DNA from 3 places in the Streptomyces sp. SCSIO ZS0520 genome. Region 2 is predicted to be linked to each of the others. Evidence: riboswitches for the same ligand, from Rfam matches in the RefSeq annotation. Region 2 holds a riboswitch; each other region holds the start of a gene.
What was found. A riboswitch is a leader RNA that binds a small molecule or an ion and turns the genes downstream of it on or off. The one in region 2 is predicted to bind cobalamin.
Positions count from the first base shown of each region.

Region 1: it holds a riboswitch for cobalamin, as region 2 does, so the genes downstream of both, metE (5-methyltetrahydropteroyltriglutamate--homocysteine S-methyltransferase) here and MID12_RS30525 (hypothetical protein) in region 2, are expected to answer to the same signal.
Region 3: it holds a riboswitch for cobalamin, as region 2 does, so the genes downstream of both, MID12_RS10060 (CbtB domain-containing protein) here and MID12_RS30525 (hypothetical protein) in region 2, are expected to answer to the same signal.

Region 1 is NZ_CP092644.1:796,151-799,415, forward strand. Features, by position in the region: gene metE (5-methyltetrahydropteroyltriglutamate--homocysteine S-methyltransferase) at 1-1,881, opposite strand, end outside; cobalamin riboswitch at 2,045-2,258, opposite strand; gene mutA (methylmalonyl-CoA mutase small subunit) at 2,535-3,265, shown strand, end outside.
Region 2 is NZ_CP092644.1:7,451,854-7,455,118, forward strand. Features, by position in the region: gene MID12_RS30520 (peptidase) at 1-644, opposite strand, end outside; cobalamin riboswitch at 982-1,094, opposite strand; cobalamin riboswitch at 1,289-1,443, shown strand; gene MID12_RS30525 (hypothetical protein) at 1,587-3,089, shown strand; gene MID12_RS30530 (hypothetical protein) at 3,086-3,265, shown strand, end outside.
Region 3 is NZ_CP092644.1:2,708,965-2,712,229, forward strand. Features, by position in the region: gene MID12_RS10055 (glycoside hydrolase family 6 protein) at 1-903, opposite strand, end outside; cobalamin riboswitch at 1,061-1,218, shown strand; gene MID12_RS10060 (CbtB domain-containing protein) at 1,253-1,465, shown strand; gene MID12_RS10065 (CbtA family protein) at 1,579-2,349, shown strand; gene MID12_RS10070 (hypothetical protein) at 2,489-3,265, opposite strand, start outside.

The sequences.
Region 1 (3,265 bases), 6.7 Mb from region 2:
CCCGGAGCGCAGCGGCAGGGTCTCGCGCAGGGCGGGCTCGTCGACCTGGATGACCGAGGTGCCGGCCGCCTCCAGGTCGCCGACCTCGTCCCGCAGGGCGAGCGCGACCTGCCGGGCGGTGTCGCCGAGCGGCTGGTCGTCGCGGACGAAGGACCAGGCGAGCATGGTGACCGGGCCGGTGAGCATGCCCTTGACCGGGCGGGCGGTGAGCGACTGGGCGAAGCGGGTCCAGCGCACCGTCATCGCCTCGGGCCGGGAGATGTCCCCGGCGAGGATCGGCGGGCGGACGTAGCGGGTGCCGTAGGACTGCACCCAGCCGTGCCGGGTGGCGAGGTAGCCGGTGAGCCGCTCGGCGAAGTACTGCACCATGTCGTTGCGTTCGGCCTCGCCGTGCACGAGGACGTCGAGGCCCGCCTCCTCCTGGAAGGAGACGACCTCCCGGATCTCGTTCTCGATGCGCTCCTCGTACCCGGCCTCGTCGATCCGGCCCGCCCTGAGGTCCGCGCGGGCCGTGCGCAGCCCGGTGGTCTGCGGGAAGGAGCCGATCGTGGTGGTCGGCAGCAGCGGCAGCCCGAGGTGGGCGCGCTGGGCGGCGGCGCGCTCCGGGTAGGGCAGGCCGCGGCGCCCGTCCGCCTCGGTGACCGCGGCGGCGCGGGCGCGTACGGCGGGGTCGTGGACGAGGGAGGAACCGGCGCGCAGCGCGAGAGCGGCGCGGTTGGCGGCGAGTTGGGGGGCGATGGCGTCGGTGCCCTCGGCGAGGCCGCGGGCGAGGGTGACGACCTCGGCGGTCTTCTGCCGGGCGAAGGCGAGCCAGCGCAGGATCCCCGGGTCGATCTCGCGTTCGGCGGCGGTGTCCAGGGGCACGTGCAGCAGCGAGCAGGAGGCGGCGACGTCGACCCGCTCGGCGAGCCCGAGCAGGGTGCCGAGGACGGCGAGGGACTTCTCGTGGTCGTTGATCCAGACGTTGCGCCCGTCGACGATCCCGGCCACCAGGCGCTTGCCGGGCAGGCCGCCGACCGCGGCGAGGTCGTCGAGGTTGGCCGCCGCGGGTCCGGTGAAGTCGAGGGCGAGCCCCTCCACCGGCGACTTGGCGAGCACCGGCAGGGCCTCGCCGAGCCGGTCGAAGTAGGAGGCGACGAGCAGGCGGGGACGGTCGGTGAGCGCGCCGAGCTCGCGGTAGGCGCGGGCCGCGGCGTTGAGTTCGGCCGGGCTGCGGTCCTGGACCAGGGCGGGCTCGTCGAGCTGGACCCAGGCGGCGCCCGCGGCCCGCAGATCGGCGAGGATCTCCGCGTACACCGGCAGCAGCCGGTCCAGGAGGGTGAGCGGCTCGAAGTCCGCCGCCACCTTGGGCGCCGCCTTGGCGAGCAGCAGATAGGTCACCGGGCCGAGCAGCACGGGGCGGGCGGTGAGCCCGAGCTCCTGGGCCTCCCGCAGTTCGGCGAGCTGCTTGCCGGAGTCGGCGCGGAAGACGGTGTCCGGGCCGAGTTCGGGCACCAGGTAGTGGTAGTTGGTGTCGAACCACTTGGTCATCTCCAGCGGGGCCAGCTCCTGGGTGCCGCGGGCCATCGCGAAGTAGCCGTCGAGCGCGTCGGCTTCGACGGCGGCGCGGTGCCGCTCGGGCAGCGCGCCGACCATGACGCTGGTGTCGAGGACATGGTCGTAGTACGAGAAGTGGCCGGTCGGCACCTCGCTGAGGCCGCTCTCCGCGAGGCGGCGCAGGATGTCCCGGCGCAGTGCGCGGGCGGTCTCCCGCAGGGCGGGCGCCTCGACCCGGCCCTTCCAGTAGCCCTCGATCGCCTTCTTCAGCTCCCGGTCGGGACCCTGGCGCGGATAGCCGTACACGGTGGAACTCACTGCCGCGGCTGCGGACTTGGTGTTCAAGGAACTCTCCTTCGCGAGTGTTCTCCTCTGGACCCGGGGACGGCCGGGGGCGCGAAGGGACGGCACGGACAGCGGGGCGCCGTACGCCGGAAGGGCGCGGGCGGCCGCTTCGCCTCGTGCACGCCGACCCGCCCTCGAGGTCACCGGGAACTCCGCGCACACCGGTGGCGCGCGGGCAGCGGGCAGGTCTTCGGACTCGCGAGCACGCCTGCCGGGGCAGGCACCTACCGGCCGTCGCTTCCCAGGCCATGGGCCCAGTGCACGTGACGGCTGTCGTTCTCACTCACCGCTGCGGGGCAGTCCCGGATTCCCACCGGGTTCCCTCTTACGACGCCGCTGCCTGGCGGACAGGGCGAACCAGCTACGGGTGCCACTCTAGAGGAGTGAGCCCGACAGCCCTGTCCGCCGACCGTGCCCCCGGCTCTGCGCGGGCCCGGTGGCCGGGGCCCGGCCGCGCCCGTCGCAGCCGCCCCGGCGCGCGCACCGGAAGCCCTCGTACCGCCCCTAAATCCGCTGGGGCCCGCCCCTACTCCAGGCCGTCCGGAAGCGGTGACGCACGGCGAGCAGCAGCAGCTCAGCGGGGGGTCAAGGAGGGGAAGGTCACAGAGACGTACGGCTGCCGGTTCCCCGGCCGCTCCCCTAGCCTGTGCCGCATGACGGTCCTCCCCGACGACGAACTCAGTCTGGCTGCCGAATTCCCGGACGCCACCCGCGAGCAGTGGCAGCACCTCGTAGAAGGTGTCCTGCGCAAGACGGGCAAGGAGGGTCTGGCGGGTCCGGCCGCCGAGGAGGCGCTCGCCACGTCCCTGGAGGACGGGCTGAGCATCCGGCCGCTGTACACCGCGGAGGACGCCGCGGCCGTCACCGGCTACCCGGGCTTCGCCCCCTATCTGCGCGGCGCCCGCCCCGAGGGGACCGCCGTCTCCGGCTGGGAGGTGCGCCAGCGGCACGCGCACCCCGACCCGAAGAAGACGAACACCGCGGTCCTCGCCGACCTGGAGAACGGGGTGAGCGCCCTGTGGCTGGCGGTCGGCCCCGGCGGGATCCCGGTCTCCGGTCTGAAGACCGCCCTGGAGGGCGTCTACCTCGACCTCGCGCCCGTCGTCCTGGACACCGGCGGCGACTCCCGCGAGGCGGCCCCGGCACTCCTTCGGCTGTACGAGGACCAGGAGATCCCCCGGCACGCCGCCCTCGGCAACCTCGGCGCCGATCCGCTCAGCCGCCTCGCCCGCACGGGTGAGGCGGCGGACCTCGACGCGCTCACCGCCTCGGCGGCCGAACTCGCCGCCCGGTGCCGCAGCGAGTACCCGGGCCTGCGGGCACTCACGGTGGACGCCCTGCCGTACCACGAGGCCGGCGGCTCGCCCGCGCAGGAGCTCGGCTG
Region 2 (3,265 bases):
GCCTGGACGGCGAGTCCGGTGCTGTCGGTGTGCGAAGTGCACTGGGCCGGATCGGACTTGAAGAAGAGCGGGTAGCCGCCGTCGGCGCAGCGGGAGGCGGCGAGGAAGTCGGCGGCCTTCGCGGGGAGGTCGCCGGTGCGCTGGAGGGCGAGGACCGCGAGGGACTGGGTGAACTGGTTGGAGCCGTCGCCGTTCGGCAGGTCGTCGGTGAACCGGCCGCTGTCCTGCATCCGTCCCAGCAGGGTCGCGGTCAGGTCGATGCCGCCGAAGTCGGCCGGGTCGCGGTGCTCGATCGCGGCGACCAGCGCGAGCTTGGCGGTGCCGCCCGCGAAGACCCGGCCCGGGGTGCCGCGGTCGATGTAGTCGGCGGCGTGCGCGGCCAGCCAGTCGGTGGCCTTCTCCGCCGTCGCGCCGCCGGTGCCGGTGGCGGCGAGCGCCATCACGATGTCGGCCGTGAGCCCCTGGTCGCCGGAGGCGTGGGTGCCCTCGGTGAGCCGGGAGGCCGTCCAGGTCGCGGCGGCCTTCTCGGGCGACGGGAGGGCGGGCGCGCCGGTCCTTGCCTGGGCGCCGCCCGGCAGCAGTGCGGCGCAGAGCGCGGCCGCGGGCACCACGACGGCGAGAAGGGCTCTGCTCGGAAACGGCATCGCGGCGGACTCCTTGGCGGTGTCAGAAGAGCCGGGCCCGCCCCGGGATCCGCCGCGCACGCACCCGAACTGGCGAACCCCTGGCGCGCGTCGGTGAACGCGGCGGCAGGGGCCGGCGAGCCGGGGCGGCTCGTGGCTCCACGCTGCAGACCATGACAGTGAGAAGCAGTGCACGCAGCACGACGGGCAGCCCGGCTCGCGGCGTCAGGGCCTTTCCTTCAGATCAGGCTGGGCTCGCGGGGGCCGGCACGCACATCTGCGGCGTTGTCGTCGGTTGTCCCCAAGCTCTCAACTGCGTTCGAGCAGGGGAGGCCCCAATCGCTCCGCGTCGACGCCCTCCTCCGCCTCGCAGCTGCACGCACCAGCCCGCGCTCCCTGATCCAGCCCGATCTGAAAGAAAGGCCCCAGGCCGCTCACGGTTGCAGGTCAGCGCCGGAATCCCACCGGCTTTCCCCGTCGCGTACGCATGAAGTTGTCGGCCCCGGAATCGACCGAGGGCAGGGGAACAGTAGGCCCGGGAAAGGGAGTTGGCCAGACGCGGTGAAGGAATTGTGACGCCGGACACGGTCCGCGGCGGGGCGGACGGCCCCGCGGGCGGCCGCGCAGATCACACCCGGCGGGCTGGCGCGGGGGTGCAAGGGTGCGTATTCTCCGAAGAGTTCGCCTCTGGGCGGACCCACAACTGAATGCGTGCACGACTGGGGAAAGCCGGTGGGAATCCGGCGCTGACCTGCAACCGTGAGCGCGAGGCCGCTGCCTCGCGTGAGCCGGAACGCCCGGCGTGCTGCGCGTATCGCTTCTCACTGTCACGGTCCGCAGCGTGGAGCCCGGTCTCAAGATCCTCGGGCCCCTGCCGCATTCGCACTTCGCACCGAATGCGCGTCAGGGGTCTTTTCGCGGATCGGTGCCCTGGCTGCCGGCCATTTCCCAAGGGGGAACCTCATGGTCGGGGTCGGACCCGGCGCCAGGACGGCCGCCGCCGTCGGGGCAGGCGCCGCACTCGCCGTCTCGATACCGCTCTTCGTACCCACCGCCTCCGCGGACGGCAAGGCGGCGACACCCGCCGAGGCCGCGGTGGCCGCCGCCCGCTGGGGAGCGGGCGAACTCACCGCGGACGGCGCCGTACCCGGCATGTCGGGCACCCCGGACTGGGGCCTGTCCATCGACACCCTGATCGGCCTCGAGGCCACCGGCGCCGCCCCCGCGGACGCCGCGAAGATCACCGCCACCCTCAAGACCCACGTCCGCGACTACAACAGCGCCGACGCCTGGGGACCCAAGGGCCAGCGCATCGCGGGAGCCACCGCCAAACTCCTGTACGCCGCGGTCATCACCGACTCCGACCCCGCGAAGTTCGGCGAGTACGACCTGCGGCAGGAGACCCTCGACCTGATCGCGGGGCCCGAAGCGGGCCTGGAGAACGGGCGGGTCAAGGACAAGGTCACCGCCCCCGCCACGGACAACAGCAACACCTTCGGCCAGTCGCTGGCCGTTCTCGGACTCGCCCGCAGCGGCGAAGTCCCGCAGAACACCGTCGATTTCCTCCTCGACCAGCAGTGCGCCTCGGGCGGCTTCCGGCTCTTCCCGTACGCCTTCGGCGGCGGCAAGGTCACCGGCGACTGCGACGCCCAGGGCGCCGACGCCGTCCTCGACCCGGACTCCACCGCGATGGCCGTCCAGGCGCTGCTCGCCGCGGCCGAGGCCGGTGCCGAGGGCGCGCAGGCCGGGGCCGAGAAGGGCGCCGACTGGCTGGAGGAGCAGCAGGCGGCCGACGGCGCGCTCGGCGGCTCGGGCCCCACGGCCGCCGCCAACTCCAACAGCACCGGGCTCGCCGGGCAGGCGCTGGCCGCCACGGGCCGCGAGGAGGCCGCCGGCAAGGCCGCGGGCTGGCTGGTGAAGCACCAGCTCACCCAGGCCGATGGCGGCAAGGCCGCCGCCGAGGCCGGGGCCGTCGCCTACAACGACGCATCCCTCAAGTCCGCCCAGGACGAGGGCATCGAGGAGTTCCAGCGCGACCAGTGGCGCCGCGCCACCCCGCAGGCCCTGCTCGGCCTCGCCCAGGTCCCGCTCGGCAGGATCGGCACCACCGACCCCGATCCGGGCCCGGGCCCCAGCGAGGACCCCGACCCGAGCACCACCCCCGACCCCACCCGCACCCCGGACCCGAGCACCAGCCCCGACCCGGGCACCTCGCCCGGCCCCGGCGTCTCCGCCGACCCCTCCAGTACGCCCGGTCCGGGCCCGAGCGACTCCGCGCCCGCGGGCGGCCCGGCCTCCGGCGGAACCGGCGGCAACACGCCGGACGTCGCCTCCGGCCCCGGCGGCTCACTGGCCGCCACCGGCGCCGACGTCCTGCCCTGGGCGGGGGCCGCCGGAGCCCTCCTGGTGGCCGGATACGCCACCCACCGCTTCGCCGCCACCCACCGGAAGGGCCGCACCTCATGAGGCGATACCTGCGCGGGCTGCGCGCGGCCACGCTCTCCCTGACCCTGGTCGCCGCCTCCGCCGGACTCGGGCTCGCCGCCGACCTGGCCACCGCCCCCGAGGCCGCGGCGGTCGACACCGGCAAGGGCACCGCCGGTTTCTGCCCGAACGCCGACGGGGTCACCGTCATCGTCGAC
Region 3 (3,265 bases), 4.7 Mb from region 2:
GCCGGGCGGGTTGCACCAGCGCTCCTTCGGATCGCCGCCGGTGTAAGGGCCGTTGCCGTTGCGGCTGGTGTCGACGACGAAGGGCTTGCCGCCGAGCTTCGCGGAGAGCTGCTTGCCGTAGGCGACGGACTGGGCGGTGCCGTAGAAGTTCGAGACGTTGACCGCGAAGCCGTCCGCCTGCTCCACGCCCGCCCGCTTCAGCGGCTCGAAGAGCTGATCGGGCTTGCCCCAGCCCGCGTTGCCCGCGTCGAGGTAGACCTCGGTGTCCTTGAGCGCGCCCAGGCGCTCGACGGCGCCCTTGAGCAGGTCGAAGCGCTCCTCGTGGAATTCGCCGGGGGTGCAGCCGTCCACCAGGTGCAGTACGGCGTCGGGTTCGAGGACCACGGTGGCGGGGCGGTCCCCGATGCCCCCCGCGACCTGCTCGACCCAGCCGCGGTAGGCGTCGCCGTCCGCGGCGCCGCCGCCCGAGTAGTTGCCGCAGTCGCGGTGCGGGATGTTGTAGAGGACGAGCAGGGCCCTGCGGTCGGCCTTGGCGGCGGCCTCGGTGAAACCGCGCGCCTGCTGCTCGGCGTTCTCCTGGCCGATCCACTCGGCGGCGGGCTGCTCGGCGATCCGGCGGAGGAGACCGGCCTCCTCGTCCTGCCCGTCACCCCGGTAACCGGCCGCCTGCGCCGCGGCCTTGCCGTCCGGATTCACCCAGAACGGGTCGGCGGCCTTGGGCTGCTGACGCACCGGCGCGGACTCCTCGCCGCCGCCGTCGTCGGAGGAGGAGCAGCCGGCGAGCAGCAGCGCGGCCGCCGCGCCGAGCGCCGCGGCCCGAAGCCCCGTACGGGCGGGGGCGGTTGTGCGCTTGCTCACGGTGCCGCGGTCCGCGGCCCGGCAGATCGGTGTGCTGCCGTACATCCACTCCCCCTCGGTGGGCTCACTGGCGTCCCATCGTGGCACACCTCCCTCACCGCACAGCGTCCGTACACCCCAGGTCGGCGGCTTGCGATCGGGGCGGGGCGGCGGGCGCGCGGGAGTGTCCGAGGGCGGACGCAGAAGTGACCTGTCTGGTTGACAGGTTCACCGAACTGCTGGGACTCTCCGGACGACAAATCCATACATCGAGGCGACGGAAGCCAGGAACCCGGTGCGAATCCGGGACGGTCCCGCCACTGTTACCGCCGGCCGCCGCCGCGCGGGAGTCAGGAACTGACCCGTCGTCCTCCTGCCATGGGGCGTGGAAACCCCAAGAAGGAGGTCCACCGGTATGTCCTTGCACACCGCATCGCACACCGCATCGGCGGCCGACGCCACCCTCAGCGCCCGCGACTGGGCGATCGCGGCGGCCGCGGCGATCGTCTCCCTGATCGCCCTGTACGCCGTCTTCCTCGACCAGGGCACCCTGGTCTCCGCGACCGGCAGCTACCTGCACGAGTTCGCCCACGACGGCCGCCACCTCTTCGGCGCTCCCTGCCACTAGAGAGTGTCGTCACAGTCCCGCTCGGCGCCCACGGGCCCGCACCGGACTGTGACGACACCCCCGAGCACCACGTACGACCACCCCCGCGTACTGATCCCGGAGCGCACAGAACCATGTCCACACCCCTGATACCCCTGCTCGGACGCGGCGTCGTCGCGGGCGCCGCCGCCGGTCTCGCGGCCGGTCTCTTCTCGCTGTTCGCGGCGGAACCGCTGATGGACCGCGCCATCCGCGAGGAGGAGGCGCGCGCGGCGAAGGAGCACGCGCACGAGCACGCCGCCGCCGCGGCCCAGCACCACGAGGAACTCTTCTCCCGCTCCACCCAGCACTTCGGCCTGGTGGTCACGGCGGTCGTCGCGGGCATCGCCCTCGGCGTGTTCTTCGCCCTCGCCTACGCCCTGATCCACCGGCGCACGCCCCTGGCGAACCCCTGGCCGCGCGCCCTGGTCTTCGCCGCCGCCGCCTTCCTCGCGGTCGCCCTGCTGCCCGCCCTGCGCTACCCGGCCAACCCGCCCGGCGTCGGCGACTCCGCCACGGTCACCGACCGCCAGGAGATGTGGCTCGGCGCGGTCGCGATCGGCGTCCTCGGCCTGCTGCTCGCCTGGCAGGTCGCGGTGAAGCTCGCCGAACGGCCCGTCCCGGTACGCCACACCGCCGTGGCCGCCACCGTGATCGCCGTCCTCGCGGTGCTCTTCCTGCTCCCGGACAACCCGGACGCGGTACCGGTCGAGGCCACCCTGCTCTGGGACTTCCGCGTCCTGTCGATCGGCACCCAGGCCCTCCTCTGGGCCGTCTTCGGCGCGGTCTTCGGCGCTCTCGGCCTGCGTGCCGCGTCCCGCCCTGCCACCGCCGCCGAGCCGCGGCGGGAGACCGCCACGGCCTGACCGGCGCCCGCATCGCGCACCCGGCCCCGGTGCCCGTCCCCGATTCCGGGGCCGGGTGTCGGGGCCTTCACCACTCCCCCGTTCCCCCGCGTTCTCCCCCGGTGGTCCGCCCGGTGGTCCGCCCGCCCCTCAACTCCCGTCAGCCACGCGGTTTTCCGCCGGTCCGCGCGGCTCGGCGGCGGGTGCTCCGTACCGCCATCGCGACCGCGGCCACCGAGGCGAGGGCGAGGCCGGTGACGGTGTGCCGGGTGCCGGGGCCCGCGAGTTCGGGCTGGGCGGCCATCTCCGGGGCGGCGGCGCCGGGGGGCCGCGGCCCGGGCGAGGCGGAAGGGGCCGCGCCTGTCGCCTCGGGGGCCGCCGCTCCCTGCTGCTCGGCGGGGGCCGACGTCTGCTCCTCGCCAGTGGCCGACGTCTGCTTCTCGCCGTGGGCCGCTCCCTGCTTCTCGCCGGGCGCCCGCCTCTGCTGCTCGCCGGGCGCCGAGCTCGCGGGGTGTGCCGCGTGGCGGGCGCCCTGGGCGCCGTCGTCCGCGCCGCTCTGCGAGGGCGCCAGGTCTCCCGTGCGCGCCCGGTCGCCCGCCCCCTCGTCGAGCACCCGGAAGGTGGTGAGCAGCCCCCGGTCGGCCCGGGCGGCGCCGTCCGGGTCCACCGGGCTGCCGGTGGTCGCGCAGGCGATCCGCACCTCGTGCAGGCCGAGGGTGGCGGTGGGCCGTATCCGGGCCTCGGCGCGGAGCGGGGCGCCCGGGGCGGCGGCGAGTTCGGCGGGGGCGGCGAAGGCCGGGGAGTAGGCCCGGCCGGTGCGGCCCGGGCAGCCGGTGACGGTGAGCGCGACACTGCCGCCGCGGTCGACGACCGCGGGCGCGACCCGCACCACCCCGTCCCCCGCGGATGGCGGCGGCCCCTGGACGGCGCCCGCGGG